2 linked regions of the Candidatus Ruthia magnifica str. Cm (Calyptogena magnifica) genome follow. The protein of the gene in region 2 interacts with the protein of the main gene of each other region in a pairwise test. Links are inferred from orthologs where the notes say so. Each region holds a gene or a part of one and is shown on either strand. Other genes may lie near its edges.

What was found.
Region 1: the proteins of RMAG_RS04155 (region 2) and acpP interact in binary tests that used the Escherichia coli proteins (3 or more experiments, as listed by UniProt). The link is inferred for Candidatus Ruthia magnifica str. Cm (Calyptogena magnifica) from one-to-one orthologs.

The regions. Positions count from the first base shown.
Region 1 is NC_008610.1:616,264-621,370, reverse strand. Bases 2,353-5,107 are described here. They hold acpP (acyl carrier protein), read right to left. Parts: upstream 3,967-5,107; coding sequence 3,739-3,966; downstream 2,353-3,738. Other genes in these bases: parE (DNA topoisomerase IV subunit B), read right to left, coding at 4,757-5,107; queC (7-cyano-7-deazaguanine synthase QueC), read right to left, coding at 4,072-4,764; fabF (beta-ketoacyl-ACP synthase II), read right to left, coding at 2,423-3,661; RMAG_RS02835 (hypothetical protein), read left to right, coding at 2,353-2,373. In the rest of the region: RMAG_RS02840 (M3 family metallopeptidase), read left to right, coding at 236-2,146; more of RMAG_RS02835, read left to right, coding at 2,170-2,352. UniProt on the Escherichia coli protein: Carrier of the growing fatty acid chain in fatty acid biosynthesis.
Region 2 is NC_008610.1:894,702-903,151, forward strand. The notes cover bases 192-3,191. They hold RMAG_RS04155 (alpha/beta fold hydrolase), read left to right. Parts: upstream 192-1,322; coding sequence 1,323-2,060; downstream 2,061-3,191. Other genes in these bases: RMAG_RS04150 (aminotransferase class I/II-fold pyridoxal phosphate-dependent enzyme), read left to right, coding at 197-1,336; purE (5-(carboxyamino)imidazole ribonucleotide mutase), read left to right, coding at 2,075-2,566; RMAG_RS04165 (5-(carboxyamino)imidazole ribonucleotide synthase), read left to right, coding at 2,563-3,191. In the rest of the region: more of RMAG_RS04165, read left to right, coding at 3,192-3,654; RMAG_RS04170 (glutaredoxin family protein), read right to left, coding at 3,658-4,032; bifunctional methylenetetrahydrofolate dehydrogenase/methenyltetrahydrofolate cyclohydrolase FolD, read right to left, coding at 4,029-4,862; kdsB (3-deoxy-manno-octulosonate cytidylyltransferase), read right to left, coding at 4,866-5,600; RMAG_RS04185 (Trm112 family protein), read right to left, coding at 5,600-5,779; lpxK (tetraacyldisaccharide 4'-kinase), read right to left, coding at 5,776-6,723; RMAG_RS05875 (hypothetical protein), read right to left, coding at 6,978-7,127; RMAG_RS04195 (lipoprotein-releasing ABC transporter permease subunit), read left to right, coding at 7,199-8,434; RMAG_RS04200 (ABC transporter ATP-binding protein), read left to right, coding at 8,427-8,450. UniProt on the Escherichia coli protein: The physiological role of BioH is to remove the methyl group introduced by BioC when the pimeloyl moiety is complete. It allows to synthesize pimeloyl-ACP via the fatty acid synthetic pathway through the hydrolysis of the ester bonds of pimeloyl-ACP esters.

The DNA.
Region 1 (5,107 bases), 280 kb from region 2 along the record:
TCACAAGGTATGGTGCTTTGCAGCAGGTGATGGTGAATCATTGCATATTTTGTCAGTTGATTCTAATGTCAAACTAGGTATGAAAATCAGCTAACCTTGAAATATTAGCCATTTTTGATTAAAATAATTTTTTTCGGAAGGATTTCAGAGTGGCCGAATGAGCACGCTTGGAAAGTGTGTGTACCTTTGTGTACCGTGGGTTCGAATCCCACTCCTTCCACCATATTAATTTATTATGAAACCAAATTTCCAACCTAAAAATATTGTCAAAACCATTGAAAAATTAACCAGAAATGGGCTTAAGGTGGTAGAAAAAGCAAGCCTTGGTACTAGTTGGAATAGTGTGGTTGCAGCTACTGATCAAACGGCTCTTGAATTGGATAAGTTCACTAGTGTTAACTCACACTTAAATGCAGTCATGTTTAGTGATGAATTTAATCAACAATATGAAAAAACATTGCCAATCATTACTAATTTTTATTCTAATATATCTACCAACAAAGGTTTATATCAAGCTTATAAAACACTCAAAAAAACTAATCTTAATAAGCAACAACAACATATCGTTAAAGATGTCATAAAGAGCTTTGAGCTTTCAGGTGTGGACTTGGAAGGCAATTTTGCGCATAGATTTAAATCCATTAAGAAAAAACTAAGTCTACTTAGTAATGAATTTTCTAGAAACGTTTTAAAGTCCACTAATGAGTGGAAAAAAATTGTAGATAAAGATGAGTTAAAAGGCTATAGTGATAATGAACTAGAAAAAATTAAAACTGATAAGGGTTATGAGTTAAGTTTACAAATGCCTGTTTATATGGATGTTATGACTTATTTAGACAACCGAGATTTAAGAGAAGAAGTGTATAGAGCTTATGTATCAAGAGCTTCAGAATTGGGTATTACTTCAACTGATTATAATAACAAGCCAATTATGGATGAGATTTTATCATTGCGCGCTGAAATGGCTAATATCTTAGGTTTTGAGCATTATGCGCAGTTATCTATTATGTCTAAAATGGTTAGTACAATTGATGAAGTGCTTCAGTTTTTGTATAATTTGGTAGAGCGTTCAAAGCCTCAGGCGCAATTAGAGTTAGAAGAACTAAAGAAGCTTTCAGGAATTGATTTAAAACCGTGGGATTTTGGGTTTTATAGTGAAAAACTTAAAGAGCAAAAATTTGGATTTAAAAAATCTGATCTAACTCCATACTTCCCAGAGAGTAGTGTATTAAACGGACTATTCTCAACTATTGAAAATTTATATCAAATTAAAATTGAGAAAATACAGCAAGATAGCTATCATGTTGATGTTAAAGTTTTAAATGTTAGTGATAAAAATGGACTCATTGGTAGAATTTATCTTGATTTATACGCTAGAAGAAACAAGCGTTCTGGCGCATGGATGACAGATTATCAACCTTTAATTGAACCTCATAAACCTGTTGCTTTTGTGGTTTGTAACCTTAATTCCTACACTAAAGACAAACCAGCTTTATTTGAATTTGATGAGATTGTTACTCTATTTCATGAATTTGGACATGCGTTACACCATCTATTGACTAAGGTTAAATACCCTTGTGCTGCAGGTATATCTGGTGTGCCATGGGATGGTGTGGAACTTCCTAGCCAATATATGGAATTTTATGCGTTTGAAAAACAAGTCATAGCCTTAATTTCAAAGCACTACAAAACTGGGCAATCTTTGCCCGATGATTTGTTTAATAAACTCATTGCTTCTAAAAATTTCCATTCAGCATTGGCTATGTTACGACAGTGTGAGTTTTCATTGTGGGATCTTAAAACACACATGTCAAATTCAGATACTTATGAAGTATTAACCCAAGTTCGATCAGAAACAGCGCTGATGGATAGCATTGATGAAAATAGATTTTTAAACACTTTTGGTCATATTTTTTCAGGGAGTTACGCAGCAGGATATTTTAGTTATAAATGGGCAGAAGTTTTAGCAGCTGATGCTTATTATTATGTACAAGGGGAAGGCGGTATTGGCTCTAACGCCTCTAAAGATTTCTTGTATAATATTTTGGAGATAGGTGGTAGTTTGAATTTTATGCAACAATATATAAAGTTTAGAGGTAAAGAGCCTTCGATTAATGCTTTATTGCAAGCAAATGGTATTTTTTAGCACATACTTAATTAAGGAAAAATATGATTAAATTTATTCTCAGTATTGTTATTATCTTAGCATTGATTGGTGGCGCTGTACAGTTTATTGCAACTGATGAAAGCTGGTCTTTAGTCATGAATAAGGAAGTTGCACTTAATAGTATTCAAAATGGTACAATTACAATCTATGAGTTAATTTCTGATGCTGATAAAATCAAAAGTGTTGACTTGACAACAGTAAAATAATCAACATTTTCAAGTAATTTTTTAATCTTCGTTAATGTGAATGAAGCTGTTAAATTTTGCTGAATACAATTGAGCCATTAGTGCCACCAAATCCAAATGAGTTAGAAATGGCATGATTGATTGTCATTTCTCGTGCTTCATTAGCACAATAATCTAAATCACAATTTGGGTCTTGATTGATGATGTTAATGGTTGGTGGTGCAATTTGATTTTTAATGGCGAGTGCAGTAAAGATGGCTTCAATGCCACCAGCAGCACCTAATAAATGCCCAGTCATAGATTTGGTTGAACTCATGACAATGTTATAAGCGTGCTTATCAAGGGCCAATTTAGTAGCATCTGTTTCTGCTTGGTCGCCTGATGGCGTGGAAGTACCATGTGCGTTAATATAATCAATTTGATCGGTGTTAATACCTGAGTTTTTTAGTGAATTTTGCATGCATCTGGCCGCACCTTCTCCGCCTTTTGAAGGTAGTGTTATGTGATAAGCATCACTACTCATGCCATATCCTGAAACTTGTGCATAAATTTTTGCACCACGTGCTTTAGCGTATTCGAACTCTTCTAACACCACAACACCTGCACCATCACCAAGCACAAAACCATCTCTGTCTTTGTCCCAAGGGCGAGAAGCGTTTATTGGGTCATCATTACGAGTAGACAATGCATGTGCTGCAGCAAAACCACCTAAACCACAGTTGGTGGTTGACATTTCAGCACCACCAGTAATCATTACATCAGCATCATCATATTCAATCAAACGAGAAGCGCCGCCAATATTGTGAGTGCCTGTACTACAGGCACTCACAATAGCAAAATTAGGGCCTTTTAAGCCATATTTTATAGAAAGATTGCCTGAAATCATGTTGATAATTGAAGAGGTGACAAAAAAAGGTGAAATGCGCTTTGCTCCTTTTTCTCTGAATAAATCTGCAGTTTTTTCAATTGTACCAAGACCACCAATGCCAGCACCGATAGTAACACCGATACGATGGGCATTTTGTTCGGTAACTTCAATACCACTGTCTTCAATAGCTTGAATGCCAGCGGCCATACCGTAATGGACAAAAGTGTCCATTTTTTTGGCATCTTTAGGCTTTAAGTAGTCGGTAATTTCAAAACCTTTGACCGAGCCACCAAACGTAACCGATTGACCTTTGGTATCGATATTAGTAAGTGAAGCAATGCCAGAATGACCCTTAAGAATATTATCCCAAGATTCATCTACACTTAAACCGACTGGGCAAACCATACCCATACCTGTAATAACAACTCTTCTTTTACCCATAATGTTTTAAAACTTAATATAAAAAGCACTTAATTTTAAGAAAAATAACTTTATTGCGTTAAGTTGATAAACGAAAACTATAAATTATTGTTAACGTAATCAATTGCTTGTTGAACTGTGGTAATATTTTCAGCTTGATCGTCAGGAATTTCACAGTCAAATTCTTCTTCAAGAGACATAACTAATTCAACAGTATCCAAAGAATCTGCACCTAAATCATCAATAAAAGAAGCATTGTTATCAATATCGCCGCTTACGTCTAATTGTTCAGCTACAACTTTTTTTACTCTTTGTTCAATACTCATTTGTTATTTCCTTAACTATTTTAATAGCTATTATTTTATCGTCAAAAAGAGGTTATACAAGATTAAATTTAAAATTTTTTATTAAAGTATTTTATGTAAATAATGCTAAATTTGATATCGGGTTGGGTCTGCTACTTTTGCTTCTATAAAGCCTAATTTTCTATATTCACACGCATCACAAATGCCACAAGCTTTTCCACTTTTATCTGCCTGATAGCATGTTGTTGTTAGTGAATAGTCAATGCCAAGAGAAAGTCCTTTTTTGATAATTTGTGCTTTATTCAAATGAATTAGCGGCGTATGAATGGTTAATTTTTTCCCTTCAATACTTTGTTTAGTGGCAAGATTAGCCATTACCTCAAATGCTTTGATATAAATCTCTCTACAATCAGGATAACCTGAGTAATCCAGTGTATTAACACCAATAAATATATGCTGACAGTCTAATACTTCTGACCATGATAGTGCATAGGATAAAAAAATAGTATTACGAGCAGGTACGTAAGTGATCGGAATATCATCGCTTTTAGAAAATTTTGGTATGTCTATTTTATCATCTGTTAAGGCAGAGAAATCAATATTAGATAAAGATATTTTCATAACTCTATGTTTAATAGAGCCAAAAATTTTGGCAAAATTCTCAGCAGATTTTAACTCTGACTTTTGTTTTTGTCCATAATCAAAACTCAGACTATAACATTCAAAGTTTTTTGTTTTGGCAATAGCTAAAGTTGTAGTAGAATCTAGCCCACCAGATAAAAGAATAACGGCCTTGATTTTATGTCTAGTATTAGACATTAGCCAAATTACCTTTTTCTTCTAACCATTTTTTTCGATCAGCTGCGCGTTTTTTACTTAACAACATGTCCATAGTTTGAAAAACTTGCAATGGATCATCTAATGTGAGTTGAATTAAGTGCCTAGTATCAGGTAGCATGGTGGTTTCTCTTAGTTGATATGGATTCATTTCACCCAAACCTTTAAAACGCTGAACTTGAATTTTAACATGCTTGTTTTTATTTTCTATTTTTTTAATAATAGCATCTCGTTCATTGTCATCAAGGGCGTAATGAACATATTTTCCTGCATCCACACGATACAAGGGTGGCATTGCAACAAATATATGTCCTTTTTGAATAAG
Region 2 (8,450 bases):
TTCTTATTTAAATAGTTTTTTATTACGTTCACGTTTAATATTTTTTTTAAGCTCGTATTTAATGGATTTTCAAGCACTCTAGGTTTTTATTTTTTATAATGTGAAAAAGCTGAATATTTTTTTCATAGTGTCTAGATAATTAAGAGATTAGTCATATCGTGTTATACAGTTACTTTACAAACTATAAAATAGGTTCATGAATTTTTCACAAAAATTATCAAACCTTAAACAGAGTCATCTTTATCGCTCAAGAAAAATATCTAAAAATACACAAAATACTCAGATGACTATCAATGGAAAACCGTTGATAAATTTTTGTTCAAATGATTATCTGTCGCTTGCTAGCCATCCACAAGTTAAAGAAGCCTTCAAACAAGGAGTTGATAAATTTGGCGTTGGTTCTGGTTCATCGCACTTAATCAGCGGACATACACCGGCGCATCATGCATTAGAAGAAGCATTAGCTGATTATACGGGACAAAAAAAAGCTTTGTTATTTTCAACGGGTTATATGGCGAATATTGGGATATTTTCTGCGCTTAAAGATGAACTTGATTGGGTCTTACAAGATAAACTTAATCACGCTTCACTCATTGATGCTAATCATTTAATTGGCTTGCCGCTTCAGCGCTATTTGCATAATAATGTTGAATCATTAAAGAAAAAAATAGGTAAGCAAACTGAACTAGCACCACACAGCATTACTTTTGGAGGGCAAGGATTGGTTGTAACTGATAACATATTTAGTATGGATGGTGATCAGGCTAATATTAAAAGCATTGAAAAAATTGTAAAAAAATATAACGCGCTTTTGATACAGGATGATGCGCATGGATTTGGTATATTTGAGCCAATCATTCCAAAAAATTCGATTTATATGGCAACACTAGGTAAGGCTGCAGGCACAATGGGGGCGTTTGTAGCTGGTGATGAGGATTTGATTGATTTTTTAATCCAAAAATCACGACCATATATTTACACAACAGCAATTGCACCCGCCTTATGCGTTGCTACGCTAAAAAGTTTGGAACTGATTAAACATGGCGATCAAAATACTAAATTATTAGCCAATATTCGTTATTTTAAGAGTTTTTCTAAAACGTTAAATTTACCCATTACAAATTCTAATAGTGCTATTCAGCCATTCATTATGGGTAGTAGTAAAAAGGCAATTCATATTTCAAAAAAATTGATAAATGTAGGCTTTTATGTCAGTGCCATTCGTCCACCAACTGTACCAAAAAACACAGCACGTTTAAGAATAACACTAAGTGCCCGCCATACACAAAGTCAAATTAAACAACTACTTACCCAACTTAAATATGCTATACAGTAACACACAAGGTTTTGGAGTTGATTTAGTATTGCTTCATGGTTGGGGGTTTAATTCAGAACTATTTAACACTTTGGTTGATAATTATAAAAATCAATACCGCATCACCATTATTGATTTACCTGGGCATGGTAGAAGTGCTAATATTGATGGTGGGATCAATGAATGGTGTAATGAAATTATCAAAATTTTGCCAAAAAATTCTATTTTATTAGGTTGGTCATTAGGTGGATTACTTGCCATAAAGATTGCCAGTAAGATAACTCTTTCAAAGCTTATTCTTGTTGCATCAACGCCTAATTTTATCCAAACAGACTTTTGGGAATTTGGTATATATTTGAATAATTTTGAGAAATTTTCAAACACCCTGAAACTAAATCTATCTAAAGCTTTAAAACGTTTTATTAGTTTACAAACTAAAGACAAGTTAAAACTTAAAGAGCTAAATAAAGCTATTGAGCAATACCCAGTAACAACACAAGCACTTAATCAAGGCTTGGAAATCTTATTCAATACAGATCTAAATAATCAATTTAAAAAACTATCTATACCAATAGAAGTGGTGCTGGGCAAATATGACACCTTAGTACCCGTTAAAATTAGCCATTGGTATCATCAAAATAACATCAAAACATTGATATTAAACACTGGGCATTTGCCTTTTTTACATCAAGATTTTGTCCTACCCTCAATGCTTGAAGTTAAGTATAATCCCAACAATACTTAACTTTTTGGAAGCTTATGAGTGCACTAGTAGGTGTTATTATGGGTTCAAAATCAGATTGGCCAACCATGAAAAATGCAGTGAATATACTCAAAAAACTTGGTGTATCACATGAAGTTAAGGTGATTTCTGCACATCGTACGCCTGACTTGATGTTTAACTATGCATCTAGTGCGCTTGAGCGCGGACTTAAAGTAATTATTGCAGGTGCTGGCGGTGCGGCACATTTACCGGGCATGGTTGCAGCAAAAACCATTGTGCCAGTGTTGGGCGTGCCTATTCAATCATGCGCACTCAGTGGTCAAGACTCTTTGCTATCCATTGCTCAAATGCCTAGTGGTATTCCTGTTGGTACATTAGCTATTGGTGAGTCAGGTGCTAAAAATGCAGGTATTTTAGCGGCGCAAATCATTGCAAATTATGATGACACTATTAAGACAAAAATACTTACTTTTAGAACTCAACAAACACAAGAAATTTTAGACCATCCAAATCCATCAATAAAATGAAAATAGGCATATTAGGCGCAGGGCAGCTAGGTAGAATGCTTGCACTTAGTGGCTATTCACTAAATCATCAATTTGGATTTTCTGGTAACACCACTTATGAACCTGCCGCATTACTTGGATATATGTTTGCCAAAAAGAACAACCATAAAAATATTAACTCCTTAGTAGAATTTGCTGATGTTATTACTTTTGAGAGTGAAAACATTGATGTTGGCATTGTTAAAAAAATTAACAAAAAAGTACCTGTTTATCCCAATGAGAAATCCCTATTTATTACGCAACATCGTGGTCGAGAAAAGGCTTTATTTAATCAGCTAAACATTCCTTGCGCGTCCTATCAAATGATAAACTCTGAAGCAGATTTACAAATGGTAGTTAAAACAATTGGTTTGCCCGCAATCTTAAAAACTGCGACCGAAGGGTATGATGGCAAGGGTCAATTTTTCATCTATAAAACTAGTCAAATTACTAAAGCTTGGAAAAGTATGAATGGAGCTGAATCAATTCTAGAAGGGTTCGTAAATTTCAAACGTGAGCTTTCTTTAATTGCTGTGCGTGATGCGAACAATAACCACAAATACTATCCACTAGTTGAAAATACACATCATGAGGGTATTTTAAGACTAACCATTGCACCTGCTCAAAATATTGACAAAAAAGTTCAAAAAACAGCGCAACATTATATGCAAACTTTGCTTGATGAAATGAATTACATTGGTGTCCTAACCATTGAACTGTTTGAAACTGAAAATGGCTTGGTGATTAATGAAATGGCACCACGGGTACATAACTCTGGACATTGGAGTATTGAAGGAGCTAACACCTCACAATTTGAAAATCATATCCGCGCTATTACCGGTATGCCCCTTGGTGATACTACACAAACATATCCATTTTGTGCAATGATTAATATTATTGGCCAACTTGGAGATATTGATAACGTGCTTGAAATGCCAAATGCACATCTACATTTATATGATAAATCTGAGCGTAAAAACCGAAAACTTGGTCATATCAATATAACCGCTAATTCTAAAACTAAGTTAAAGAATAGCATTGCAGAGTTAAAAGACTTTTTACCTAAATAAATATTAGCCAAAATGTTTATTTAGGTAAGCACTAATATCATTAGATTCAAACATCCACTGCACTTCATCACCCTTAATAATCTTTAAGCAAGGCACTTGAACCTTACCTGTTTCTCGTTGCATTTCATCTCGGAATTCGCTGCCAATAGTTTGTGCATTACGCGTAACAATGTTTAGATTCAATCGTCTAATCATTCGACGAGTTTTGACACAAAACGGACAACCAAAAAACTGATACAATTCAATATTAATAGTTTGTTCATCTGCTTTTTTTTGTTGTGTACTAGTACGCTTAACCTTACTAGTCGGAATCAACCAACTAATAAAAGCAATAATAGCACCTAAGCCATTTCTAAGTCCTTTTAATAAAAATTTCATATTTTTCCCTCATATGCGATTAATGTATTTTCTAATAATGCAGCAATGGTCATTGGTCCAACACCACCTGGTACTGGAGTAATCCAGCTAGCAACCTGCATAACAGACTCAAAATCAACATCTCCAACCAATTGATTATTATCCAATCGATTAATCCCAGCGTCAATCACAATAGAGCCTGGTTTTATCCAGTCTTTTTGAATCATCTGAGCAATACCAACTGCAACGACAACAATATCTGCTTGTTTTAATTTGTTAGAAAGATTTTTAGTCTTGCTATTACAAATAGTAACCGTTGCTTGAGCATTTAACAACTCACACGCCATTGGACGACCAACAATATTAGACGCACCCACCACCACACAATTTTTACCCACTAAATTCACTCCAATCATTTCAAATATCATCATCACGCCCTTAGACGTACATGGGCGTAAAAAAGGTTTATTTTGCATCAATTTACCAATATTTTCACTATGAAAACCATCTATATCCTTTTTAGGTGAGATTGCTTCAATCACTAAATTGGCATCTAAATGCTTTGGAAGGGGTAATTGCACTAAAATGCCATCAATTTTATCACTATTATTCAAACACTCAATTTCAGATAATAATTCTGCTTGAGTGGTATTGATAGGTTTGTTAATTTTTTTTGAATAAAAACCCACTTCTTTACAAGCATTATCTTTATTACGAACATAAACTTCTGAGGCCTCATCATCACCAACTAAAATAACTGCTAGTCCTGGTTTTCTATCAAGCGCATCAACTTTTAATTTAATATTTGCTCGTAAATTCTGTGCAATTTGTTTGCCGTCAATAATATTCATAATTCAGTTCAACTCTTTTCTTACCTTGTCTAAATCACATTGTATATCAACACCATGCCCAATACCATCACAAGCTGGCGCCACATGAATATCAAACCCTTCATTAAGTACCGTTAATTGTTCTAATTTTTCAACTTGCTCATATGAAGACTTGCTCATGGTTAAGTATTGTTTGATAAACCATGCTCGATAGGCATATATACCAACGTGTTTAAAGCACAACTTTAAATCAAAATCCTTTGCTTCTCTAAAAAAAGGAATGGCAGCACGTGAAAAATATAAAGCTTTGCCAGCTTTATTAAAAACTACCTTAACACAGTTAGGATCAAGATATTGTTCCTTATTAGTAATTTGTTCACACAAAGTTGCTATTTGCATAGAACTGGTTGCTAAGTTATTAGCTACTTGGTCAATTACACTTGGGTTTAACATTGGCTCATCACCTTGTACATTAACAATAATTTCATCATTATCAATGTCTAACACTTCCAATACTTGTGCAATTCTTGATGTGCCAGAAGTATGGTGTTCGTCAGTCATACAAGTTAAAGCGCCAAAATCATTGGCAACTGTTTCAATGCGCTTGTCATCGGTTGCAATAATTACACGATTTGCACCACTATTAATTGCATTTTCATAGGTTAATTGAATTAAAGGTTTACCATGAACATCTTTAAGTAGTTTAGCTGGTAATCTACTTGATGCATATCTAGCAGGGATAATAACGGAAAAATCCATTACTTTTTATTAGTACCTTGCTCTAATTGACACGCCTCTTCAACTAGCAAAATTGGAATGCCATCTTCAATTGGATAGGCCAAGCCACTTACTTCACAAATAAGCTCATTACCTACTTGTTTAAGTGGAGCTTTACTTTTAGGACATACTAATAATTTTAATAAAGCTTCGTCAATCATAATTTAGCGTCTAGTTTTTTTAAAAAATCATCACTCAAATCAGCCTCAACTTGCAGGTACCACATTTGATCGTTTTCGAATTGAGTACATTTTACACAATCCTTAGCAGTCATAAGAATTGGATGATTGTCTTCAAATACTAAATCACTTTGTTGATAAATATAATGGTCAGCAAATATATGATGCTCTAAATTAATACCCAATCTGATTAATGCATTAAAGAAACGTTCAGGATGGCCAATGCCAGCAACACCATGACAATATTTACCTTTAAAATAATTCAGTGATTTTTCCTCACCTGTTTTAACATTAACAAACATTTTTAATGTCAATTTAACGCTAAACTCACCTGCACACAAACCAGCATTATTTATCACAAAATCAACACTTTTAAGGCGAGTAATTGACTCTCTTAAAGGGCCTAATGGCAAGAAAAATCCATTGCCAAAACGCTTAATACCGTCAATAACAACAATTTCTACATCTCTATCCATTTTGTAATGTTGTAAACCATCATCACTGATGATTAAATCAACTTGGCATTGGTTGATTAAATCCTTAACTGCTTTCGCCCTATTCTTATTAATCATCACTGGTAAATCTGTTTGCAAGGCAATCAGTAACGGCTCATCGCCTGATAAATAGACGTTGGTGTCCTTATTTACCAATAAACTACCTTGATGATGCGCACCACCATAACCACGTGATACTATACCCACTTGCTTACCTTGTTGTTTAAAATACTGCGCCAATGCAATAACGATTGGTGTTTTCCCTGTGCCACCTACTGTAATATTACCTACCACAATCACAGGATATTTAAATTTTTGAACTTTAAAAAAATTAACTCGATAAAGCCATTTTCTAAACACTGATACTAAATAAAAAATACCCGATATTGGCAATAGCGAATAATTAATAATACCTCGAATGTTTAAATTCATTGTTGTCTAATACTCGTTTTGAGCTTGATATTTTTTCTCAGTGAATTTCAATACCTCTGTAGCAACAGACAATATCAAAATTGAGATAATCATAATGAGTAAATTAAACTTATCATTCGTCATTAAAAATTTCATATCAATTACTAAGAAACGAGTAATATTCGTAATGACAATAAATATCACTGATATTTATGGATTTTAAAATAAATACCCGTCATTTACACCTAGCTCTAAATAAACAAAATTAAAATATCTTAAAGTAATGCAAAGCCAGACTCATGCTGCATAATAATAAAATATTCATGAATGGCTGACCGAATAATTATTGCACCTACCACAGACAACCCTACAATATGGAATATTTCAATAAGAATATCACCCAGTTTTTTAATTTTATCTTCCATTGTTGGACTAATTATACATCTCTTTTATTTAGTCATTTATAAAATACTAATTATGACAAAATATCACCCTAATGAGTATCGAATTTACAATTTCTAATCAATATTTATGTTCTAGTCGGAAAAAAGGTTTTGTATCCTTTATTTCTGGGGTTTCTATGGTAGGTTTGATTTTATCTATCGTTACCTTGATTACAGTGCTATCTGTCATGAATGGGTTTCACAAAGAACTTAGAGATAGAGTGTTAAATGCTATTTCTCATTCGTATATTACTCAATACAATAATTTAATTAATAATTGGCAAGATTTACAAGCCAAAATCAACCAACATCCTAATATTATTAGCACCTCGCCCTATATTGAAAAATATGCTTTACTCAGTGCAAAAAATGGCACCCAAGGTATCAGTGTACGAGGTATTAAGCCTGATTTGGAGAAAAAAACTTCTATTTTGTTAAATAGAATTAAGTCTGGTAATGCTAACTTGCTTAAATCAGACATTTTAATTGGCGCAGGACTGGCAGCGCAATTAGGCGTGATTATTAATGATAAAATTACACTACTAACACCTAAATTATCTTCTAATATTATAGGCATTCAATCCAGGTTTAAACGCTTTACCATTAGTGGTATTTTTGATGCTGGCATTAGCGAATATGACAATAATTTAGTATTTATTAGCTTAGAACAAGCTCAAAAGTTGTACTCTATGAAAGGCCAAGTCTCTGGCATTCGACTCAAGGTTGATGATCTATTTAATGCTAAGAAAATCACTCAAGAGGTTGTTGCTAGCTTACAAAGCAATCAATATTATGGCATTGATTGGACTGAACAAAAGGCCAACTTTATTAAAGCGCTTAATCTTGAAAAACAGATGATCGGCATTATATTATCGCTCATTATTGTAATGGCTGTTTTTAATATTGTTTCTATGATAGTTATGATGGTGGCTGATAAAAAAGCCGACATTGCTATTTTAAGAACTCTTGGCATGACACCCAATCGTATTGTAAAAATTTTTTTTTACCAAGGTCTGACAATTGGCCTAATTGGTATTACCATTGGTAGCATTTTAGGTATCTTACTATCACTTAATATTGAAATGGTTGTTAGTGGTATTGAGTCCATTTTAGGTTTTCAGTTCTTTCCAAAAGATGTATTTTATATTACTCGATTTCCTTCTGAAATACACATGATAGACATCGAAAAAGTTGCCTTTGGCAGTTTTATTTTAGTCATAATTGCTTCTATTTATTCAGCAAAACGTGCAGGAAAAATTGATATTGTCAAGACATTAAATTATGAATAAAATTATTGAGTGTAAT